DNA from 2 places in the Halobacillus sp. ABH2_015 genome. Region 2 is predicted to be linked to the other one. Evidence: predicted binding sites of a transcription regulator. Region 2 holds the regulator's gene; the other holds the start of a gene.

Region 1 (5,145 bases), 800 kb from region 2:
TCTCTGAAGGATGGACGATAGCTGATTACTTTCTGGATGGTTTGATTGTGGATTTATTTGTACAGAATAAGATCCAGCAGTCCCATGAAGAGGTACGCAGGATTCGAAAGCAGACACACGACTCTCTTGTTGATCTCGAGTCTCTGCAGCGGGATTATGAGAAGAAAGAGACGGTGTGGAAGGAAGAGCAGGACGAGCTGATCAAGTCCTCGTGAGGGAAGGTCAAATGTCATTTCTTAGTAAATACGCAAGGAGTTGCGGGAAACCGCAACTTTTTTTCGGTGATTATGAGCGGAAGATATATTACAATAAAAACAGATAAGCGGTGATGCTTATTGATCTCAAACCATTTGCGATTGGTTGTCGTAAATGGGTCAGTAACTTGTTACTGATGAGTGTAATGAAAAGAATCTTCCCTCTCAGAAGAACTTTTCAAACAATTTATTCCCTCACTCAAAAGTTAACCAGTCGTCTCTTTTGGCCAATGCTTCCTATGAAGCATTGGCATTTTTTTGTCTTTTATTATTCCGGCTTTTTATAGGTGATCATAAACTCCTCGTCTGTGAGATAAAAGTCGCGATTCGGGCGGCGCTGTAACAAATCATGTTTTTCCAGCTTATAATAATTTATCCGTTTAAAAGGGTCATGATCAATGACAGGAAGTTCCTGAGTCTGTTTCATGTATTGATCCACGGCATATTGAACGAGGTCCAGATCCTGAGCTAAGTCAAGGGCGTCTTCTTCGAACAGTTCATAAGTTTCTCTGGACATATAGTAGTTCTTCTCCGGAAGTCCCTCGAGATATGGCGCCAGCAGGTCATAGTCCAGTGTCAGGTCCTGATTGATGAGGACGCTCAAGGGAACATCTCCTGGTTTGTGATCAGCGAAGGCGTGAACGGCCTTGCGGACATCATGGATCGATAAGTCACGGACTTCCAATGTTTGTTTTCTGCCGGCTTGTGAAGGTTTCTTTTTACGTTTCCACATGAATAGTCTCCTTTCTTTGGAATGGAGGGAATGAGGTGCCTGTGATGAAAGGTCAGCCTGAACTTGAGGTGTTTACACTGCTCAATCCGGATTTCGGACAGAAGGGGGAAGAAAAGAAAGACGCTTACCCCGAAGGCAGCGGCTGTTAACTGTAGTATAGCAGATATGGATATTTTTTTGAGAATGTTTAGACTTTTTTCTTAGTTTTTGGTAAATTGAAGAAGAAAAGCGGTAAGATCGACCTGCAGGGAGAGTTACCGCTGTCTAAATGAGAAAGGGTGTTTGTGGATGACGCATGTGCAGAAGAAAGAATATGAAATCAACCCGAAGACGATGGCGCTGGTTGCTGTCCAGCAGGATAATGGACAAGTCTTTACTGAAGTTGTGGAGCGGGAAGAGCGCTTTTATGTGCACGCGGCTCCCAGTACGATCGTGGATGATTCCTGCCGCTATTTCGCCAGCAGTCTGGACGGGCGCATGGCCGGGACGAAACAACTGACAAGCTACACACATAAACCTCCGATTGTCATCTCCGAAGCGATGGGTATTTATTTCTTCCCTATTATTTCCCCGAAACGAAAAGAATGCTCCTGGGTCGCCCACAAATATATCCGGACCTTTAACGGTGAGCGAGATAAAACGACGACGGTCCATTTCGGACAGGGCACATCCGTCAATTTTCCTGTTTCTGACGGGATGTTTGCCAACCAGGTACAGCGCACGGCTCATCTGCGCGTTATTCTCGAAGACCGTTTTCGTGATGGGCCGGCTGCCTCTGAGCGACGGGCGGACCGGATTGCTGAGACCTTTTCATAAGCTCAAATAGAATGTTTTCCACCTTTTTGCGGATGGCCGGGTTGAAGTAGTTCCGCTTTTCCTCATAGCCGTGGGCAAGGAATAGAAAAGACGTGAAGGAATCATTGCGTCCGGACTCCACAACCTGGATCTTCATGGCATCCATCTGTTTTCTCAGCTCTTTTCTTTCCTGGCGCGCTTCCAGCTCCATTTTACCGAGCAGCTCCATGTACGGCTCCTTTATTTTGAATTTCCCCTGTTCCACGTGTTTCCGATCCTGCCTGATGACTGTAACCGCCATAGATAAAAACAAGTAGCGGGAAGCGAGATCCAATTCTTTCTGTTTTAAGTACCTCATGTCATTCCCCTCCGAATACGAACAAACGTTCTTGTTCTGTATTATACCACGCAGACATCCTTTTTATGCAACCTGTTTTTTGAAGAGGTTAAAAGTGGCAGCGGGAGAAAGAAACGGAAATCTTGATTAAACAGACTGGGCAGAGGGGATACCTATCCTATAAAATAAAAAGAAAACCCCTCTTCATAGGTGTACATAAGGAGCTTCATCATGGATGCTGTATTTGAAAAAATCAATCAATGGCGGCATTTAGCTGAGAACGATCAGCTGTTTGATTATATCATCCGCCAGCTGGAGGAGCTGGATCGCCTCGGTCCGCTTCCCGGCATTCTTCTTCCCCTGCTGGAAGCTTTTCTTCCTGTTCTCCCCTTAGTGGCCTTTGTGCTGGCCAATTCGGTGGTGTACGGGCTGTTCCGCGGATTTTTATATTCCTGGATCGGCTCGGTGATCGGTGCGGTCAGTGTTTTTCTTATCATCCGCAGGCTCGGGGATAAAAAGCCGTTCCGCGCCATTACAGAACAGAAGCAGGTGAAACGGGTCGTCGTATGGGTGGAGGAACACGGTTTCGGGCCTTTGTTTCTGCTGATGTGCTTTCCCTTTTCGCCTTCCGCCGTCATCAATGTCGTTTCCGGTTTGTCCAAAGTCAGCCGGCAGCAGTTTATTCTTGCTGTTCTATTAGGAAAATCGGTGATGATCTTCACCATCTCCTATGTCGGCTCAAGCATTGCCTCATTCGCCCAGAATCCGGTGAAATCGATTGTCGTCGGTATTTGTATTCTTCTATTCTGGATTCTCGGAAAATATCTGGAGGGGCGGATTCAAAGGAAGGCGGAGCGGAAAGTGCGCCGCGACGATTAAGTTCGTTCCATTGCGGGTAAAATGTGGATAGACCAACACATGGAGGAGCAGACCATGAAAAAATACCTGAAATGGATACGGACTGTCCTGCTTGCCCTTCTGCTGGCGTTTGTTTTCCGTTCCTACTTATTTGCGAGTTATGTCGTCGATGGGGAGTCTATGGAGCCCACCCTGTATGACGGCAATCTTTTGATGGTGAACAAAGCGGTGTATGACTGGAGCGAAATAGACAGGCAGCAGGTCATTGTGTTCCATGCTAATGAAGATGAAGACTATGTCAAACGGGTCATCGGCATTCCTGGTGATGAAATAGAGTTTAAGAATGACCAGCTTTACGTGAACGGTGTCCTTATGGATGAAAGCTACCTTGATGATCTTCGTCCCAGTGACGGCCTTCCTTTTACGGAGGATTTTACACTGGAGGAAGTGACAGGGTCCACAACGGTACCGGAGGGGCAGTTGTTCGTCATGGGGGATAACCGCAGAGACAGTCTGGACAGCCGCTACTTTGGTTTTGTTTCGGAAGAGACGGTTGTCGGGAAAGTGGATGTCCGCTACTGGCCGTTCAGTCAGGCTGGAATACAGTTTAAATAGCCGGGAAACGGCTGCAGCGAACTTGGGCAGGAAGATCATCTGTCTGCCCTGTTCCTGTATACGTCCCTGCAGAACCTTCCACATGCCTTTGCGCAATGGGGGGCTCAACAAAGGGGATCATCTGTATAACAGATGATCCCCTTTTTATTTTTCAACAGGGGGAAAACACAGGTGGAGGAGAATCCGTTTCGATCCTGAAAGGAATCAGCCCTTCCGCTCCTGTGGGAAAAGCCCGGCAGGATGATCTTCCCAGAGGAGACTTGGACGTTCGAAGAGGGTCTGTGCTCCTGAAAGCACTGAAGCAACAAAGACTTTCTATACAAGCTCTTCCTTTTTGCAGAGTCGCGGGATTCTTCATTTGGTGGGGAAAAGTGATAAAATAGAAGCAGTATGGAAGAAAGAAGGGAGCGGAAAAGATGGGTCTGCGTTTTTTAATCGGCCGATCGGGAGCGGGAAAAAGTACGCGCTGCCTCGATGAAATCGAGCAGCGTCTGCAGGAAGCCCCGCGCGGTCCGGCCATTGTCTATATTGTGCCTGATCAAATGACGTTCCAGCAGGAATACGGGCTGCTGAAACGCGAAGGCATGCAGGGATCGATCAGAGCCCAGGTCTTCAGCTTTTCACGCCTCGCCTGGCGTGTGCTTCAGGAGACGGGCGGGGGAACGAGGAAGTTTATCAGTTCAACAGGCGTTCAGATGATGCTGAGGAAAATTGTAGAAGAGCGCACATCCGACTGGCGCGTCTTCCAGAAGGCTGTGGAGAAGCAGGGGTTCATTGCTCAGCTGGAAGGAATCATCACCGAATTCAAACGGTACCGGATTACACCTGATGATCTTCGTTCCCAGATGGATGCGTTGGAGCAGTTCGTTCATTCCACCAGTCAGGAAGAAGGACTGAAGGAAAAGCTGGACGATCTTTTCTATATTTACGATAAACTTGTAGATGCTCTAAGAGAGCAGTACATAGACGGAGAGGATCAGCTTCAGCTTCTATCTGAAAAAATCGGGGAAGCCGGTTATTTAGAAGATGCGGACGTCTATATTGACGGTTTTCACAGCTTCACCCCGCAGGAATACGGGGTCATCGAAGCGTTATTGAAAAAGGTGAAGAACGTCCACGTCACTCTTACGACCGAGAACCCGGAAGAGACAGGGAATTCAGAGCTGGATTTGTTTTATGAGACGAAACAGACCTACCTTGACCTGAAAAGGACGGCCGAGGAGGCGGGCACGACAGTTGATGACGTGGAAGTGCTTGATCATACTGCGGGCCGGATGAAAGATAACCCTGCCTTCCTTCACTTGGAGGAGTATTATGATGTGCGCCCGGCTGAGACTTATCCTGATCAGGCCCCTGTGACGATTGCGGAAGCCGTCCATCCGCGGGCGGAAGTTGAAGGTGTCGCACAGAAAATTCTTGAGCTTGTCCGCGACCAGGGCTATCGGTTTAAGGATATGGCGGTGTTAATGCGGGAGCCGGATGTGTATCACAGTTTGATTGAGACCTTGTTTGATGATTATGGTATTCCTGTGTTTATTGATGAAAAACGGACG
Region 2 (5,145 bases):
GAAATCGAAGCCTCCCACCACGAGGTTGCCCCGGGTCAGCATGAAATTGATTTTAAATATGCAGATGCTGTGAAACACTGTGATGATATCCAGACCTTCAAGCTTGTTGTTAAAACAATCGCGCGTCAGCACGGTCTGCATGCAACCTTCATGCCGAAGCCTCTGTTTGGTGTGAACGGATCTGGTATGCATGCCAACATGTCCCTCTTTAAGAATGGGAACAATGCGTTCTTTGACGAAAGTGGAAAGGAACAGCTTTCCGATGTGGCTTATCAGTTCACAGCAGGCATTATTAAGCACGCAACAAACTTTACAGCGGTGACCAACCCGACTGTAAACTCCTATAAGCGTCTCGTGCCGGGATATGAAGCGCCATGCTACGTAGCCTGGTCCGGACAGAACCGCAGTCCGCTTGTTCGAGTACCGACGTCCCGTGGCATTAGCACACGTATTGAAGTGAGAAGTGTGGATCCAGCCGCCAACCCTTACATGGCAATGGCAGTCCTGCTTGCTGCGGGTCTTGATGGTGTGGAAAATGGACTTCAGGCTCCAGCACCAGTAGACCGCAACATTTACGTTATGGATAAAAAAGAACGTGAGGCTCACGGTGTCAAAGACCTTCCTGCAACATTATATGATGCATTGGAAGAGCTTCAGGAAGACCCGATCATGGTGGAAGCTCTCGGTGAGCACCTGTTCGAGCATTTCATTGAAGCGAAGGAAATCGAATGGGATATGTTCCGTACCCAGGTTCATCCTTGGGAGCGCGAGCAATATCTGCAGACCTATTAAATAGAAAGACAGAAGGCCCTGACTTACATAAGTCGGGGCTTTTTTATATTTTCCTCAGCATCTGCCGTTGGAATCACCCCGAATCCTGGGAGAAAATCTAACATGGTTCATCATTTTATAGGAAAGGCCGACACCAACGTTCTTATCCAAGCATACATTTGGAGTAGGATGATAGAAGAATGTCCTAGTAAACCCCCTTTTCCAGGAAGGAAGAGTGGAGAGAGGGATGTATATGGCAAGATTAATCAATCCAACAGGGAAATGGAATGGACGTACAGTAGCTTTGGATGATGGACATGGAATGGAAACTCCGGGAAAAAGAACGCCATACATTCAGGAATTAGGCAGACAAATCAAGGAGAACGAATTCAATCGTAAAGTTGTACAGTATTTATCGAACATTCTGCTGGATCATGGATTCCGCGTGCTTCTCGTAGCACCGACAGATGAAGACACACCATTATCCTACAGGACGAGAGCGGCCAATGAGAACAATGCGGATATTTATGTATCCGTTCACTACAATGCTTTTGATGGGTCCTTTGGCGGGGCAGATCCAAACGGAATCGAACTTTACGTCTATCCCGGATATTTGAACCGGTCCGCCGGGCGTCTTGCTTCATCACTTGCGAAATACTTACGCCAGGGCACCGATCAAAACTTCAGAGGGATTAAAGAAGCGAACTTCCACGTTCTACGTGAAACGGATATGCCGGCAGTGTTAACAGAGAACGGCTATATGGATAACAAGCGGGAAGCATTATTGATGATTGACGAACGCTTTCAAAAAGAAGTTGCAGAGGAGCACGCTCGGGGCATTTTAGAATACTTTGGAGTTCTGTTCAATGGCGGAATCGACTATCTTTCGCTTGGGGATACCGGCGCGGAAGTCAAGGAAATGCAGGAGAACTTATTAAAACTGGGTTATACCATGAATGGTTATGGAGCTGACGGCAGCTTCGGTCCTGCCACAGAAGCGGCAGTCAAGGCTTTTCAAAAAGACCAGAAGCTTGAAGTGGACGGCTTTTATGGACCGAAAACGAAAGCGGCTGTGCAGAAAGCCTTGGAAGACCTGGATAAAGGAGAAGAGGAAATGGAAAAATTGGCAGTTGTCATAAATTCTTTTGCGGATTTTCCTGCCGTTGAAGCGCTGGCAATCCGTAAAAATGCATTAATTGCACTTAGAGCCGTAGCAGAAAAACGTCAGGTGGCTGAACAAATTATTGTGGCTGGAGGAGGCACAGATGGGCTTAAGGGGAGTAATTTTATTGACTTGACGGGAAAAACCAGATTGGAAACCTCCCAAAACATTAAAAATTATTTAAGTAAATAAAAGAGCTGCAAAACATTCCAGTGTACATTTCCCTTGTTCCTGCATATAATAAATGTAGAACAAATGTTCGGTTAAGGGGTGTGCACAATGGAAACGATTTTCAAACAGTCTGTAGAAAATAAGAAGATCATCGATATGATCTATCTATCTAAGGGGAAACATTGGTCTCAGCGTTCTGTAAGAGTGATTAAAAACCATCCTGATGCCATCCTTGCTTATTGTCTGCAGAAGAAGAGCGTCCGCACATTTTTGAAGAAGAATATTTATTCTGCTGATTTCCGGAGACGGAATAAAAGAAATCGTACGGGGGCTTCTTAACGTTCATATTCTCATGTTCAATACAAAAAACGGCGGGATTGCTCCCGCCGTTTTTTGTATGTGTATTAATGAACGGTACGGTATAAGCCGACGACTCTTCCGAGAATGGATACATCATTTAAAATGATCGGTTCCATCGTGGCATTTTCAGGCTGAAGACGGATGTGATTCTTCTCTTTAAAGAATCGTTTGACAGTAGCCTCTTCCTCTTCCGTCATAGCCACAACTATATCCCCGTTCTGGGCAGTCTGCTGCTGTCTGACAATGACCATGTCCCCGTCAAGAATGCCTGCCTCAATCATACTTTCTCCTTGAACGATAAGGACGAACGTATTGTCTTCCGATCCTGCAAGCGTATCCGGGAGGGGAACATATTCTTCAATGTTCTCTACCGCCGTAATCGGTGAACCAGCCGTAACTTTACCGATGACAGGGGCATAAGTGGCTTCCCCGCGGGGGATACTGTGGTCTTCTTCCAGATCAATCACTTCGATGGCCCTTGGTTTCGTAGGATCCCTGCGGATATATCCCTTTTTCTCAAGACGGGATAAATGACCGTGGACGGTTGAACTGGAGGCCAGCCCTACAGACTGACCGATCTCCCTTACAGATGGGGGATATCCTTTTAGTAGAACCTGTTCTTTTATGAAATCTAGTATTTCCTGCTGCCGCTTTGAAAGTTTGCTCATAGATTAGCACCTCGTACATAGGATTATAGTAACCACATTGTACCATGCCATCCTCAAAAATACAAACAAGCGTTCGAAAAAAGTCGTTGACAAGAACATACATTCGTCTATAATAGGTATTAGAAAATGCGAACAGAGGTTCTTAGGAACGTTCGTTCTTAAATGGAGGGTTAATTATGTTTAATAAACTATCAAAACTGGACTACACTTATATCGTTTTGTTTATTGTTAGTTTTGCTATTCTCTATTATTCTATGGTTACAAGCGGATAAACCTTGAAAACCAGTAGAAGCGGGGACATACATCATGAGAGTAATCCTATATTGTCGCGTAAGCACGGAAAAAGAGGCCCAGGTCAGCTCCTTGAAAAGACAGAAGGCAGAACTGTATGCCATGGCCGAACACCATGGAATGGAAGTGGCCGCCTGTATAGAGGAGCAGGCGAGCGGGTATGAGATTGAACGGGAAGGTGTTTTCCAGATGCTTGATGCTTTTTCCAATCACGAAGCAGAGGCTCTGTTGGTTCAGGATGAGACGAGGCTGGGCAGGGGAAATACAAAAATCGCTTTGTTCCATCAATTGAACCGGTTGAATGTTAAGGTTTATTCCTTAACCCATAACGGGGAACTGCATCTTTCCGAGTCAGACTCCATGGTTCTTCAGATTGTGGGCATCGTTGAGGAGTACCAGAGAAAAATTCATAATATGAAAATCAGGCGGGGGATGCAGAAAGCGGTCGCCGAAGGCTATGATCCATCTTCGAACCTGTCCAATCAGCATCTGGCAGCGGGGAGAGAGAGGAAGGAATTTCCGATCGAAGAGGTTGTCAGGCTCAGAGGGAGTGATTTGACGTTCAAGGACATTGCGGCAACACTAAGAGGGCTTGGGTATGATGTATCCAAGGCAACGGTTCACCGCCGCTATCAAGAGTACATATCACTTGAAAAAGAAGAATAGGCAGGTTACTATAGGAACATAAGGGAGACAAGAGTCTTAGGGCTGCTTGTCTTTTTCATGTTCTAAAGCTGATCCAGACTATAAAAAAAGGAGAAGGATCTATGTTATCTCAAGAAAAATTGGACCGTATAAACGAATTAGCCAATAAATCAAAGCAGCAGGAATTATCGGAAGAAGAGAAAAGCGAACAGAAGAACCTGCGTCAGGAATATTTACAAAGTGCCCGTAAATCATTCAAAAACCAGTTGAAAGGTGTCACGGTTATCGATCCTGCCGGGAATGATGTGACTCCTGCCAAACTGCGTCAAATGCAGGAAAACGAAAAGAAAAACTAAACGACTGAACCGATCCGCATCTTCTTTAAAAGGTGCGGATTTTTTTCGTTTAATTCTACAGAAACACGGGGAAATTAAGGAAGGGCGGAGGACAAAAGTTTGCACAACGCCTTGTTTCATTATAGGATAATACATGGTACATATACCTGTACAGAAAGGGGATTATTGGAAATGGCAAAAAGTCTTGAACAAACTTCAATTGATACCATTCGAACACTAACGATCGACGCAGTAGAAAAAGCAAGTTCCGGTCACCCGGGTATGCCTATGGGGGCTGCTCCAATGGCTTATAAACTCTGGACGGAATTTATGGATCATAATCCTAAAAATTCAAACTGGTTCGACCGCGACCGTTTCGTCCTCTCCGCAGGACATGGATCCATGCTTCTATACAGCCTTCTGCACCTTTCCGGCTATAACGTGACAATGGATGATCTAAAATCATTCCGTCAGTGGGATTCTAAAACTCCCGGACACCCGGAATATGGACATACAGACGGTGTGGAAGCAACAACCGGTCCTCTGGGACAGGGACTCGCAATGGCAACCGGAATGGCGATGGCTGAAGCCCACCTTGCCGGAAAATACAACCGCGAAGGCTACAACGTCGTGGACCACTATACATTCTCCATCTGCGGTGACGGTGATTTGATGGAAGGAGTTTCCCAGGAATCTGCTTCGCTTGCCGGCCACCTTGGTCTTGGAAAGCTGGTTGTCCTTT

What was found. The regulator LexA, encoded in region 2, represses DNA repair genes until DNA is damaged. The targets are predictions, from matches to a motif close to CGAACATATGTTCG.
Region 1: a site for LexA is predicted at 2,159-2,172, ahead of ACXAD6_RS04510 (YhjD family protein). Genes of this name have one in related genera too.

Annotation. Positions count from the first base shown of each region.
Region 1 is NZ_JBSWUG010000002.1:879,630-884,774, forward strand. It holds gene ACXAD6_RS04495 (hypothetical protein) at 1-215, shown strand, start outside; gene ACXAD6_RS04500 (DUF3939 domain-containing protein) at 523-987, opposite strand; gene ACXAD6_RS04505 (competence protein ComK) at 1,276-1,803, shown strand; gene ACXAD6_RS04510 (YhjD family protein) at 1,724-2,140, opposite strand; gene ACXAD6_RS04515 (TVP38/TMEM64 family protein) at 2,351-2,998, shown strand; gene lepB (signal peptidase I) at 3,053-3,592, shown strand; gene addB (helicase-exonuclease AddAB subunit AddB) at 4,009-5,145, shown strand, end outside.
Region 2 is NZ_JBSWUG010000002.1:1,675,745-1,680,889, forward strand. It holds gene glnA (type I glutamate--ammonia ligase) at 1-792, shown strand, start outside; gene ACXAD6_RS08895 (N-acetylmuramoyl-L-alanine amidase) at 1,025-2,125, shown strand; gene ACXAD6_RS08900 (hypothetical protein) at 2,213-2,443, shown strand; gene lexA (transcriptional repressor LexA) at 2,509-3,132, opposite strand; gene ACXAD6_RS08910 (YneB family resolvase-like protein) at 3,439-4,089, shown strand; gene ACXAD6_RS08915 (DUF896 domain-containing protein) at 4,191-4,424, shown strand; gene tkt (transketolase) at 4,596-5,145, shown strand, end outside.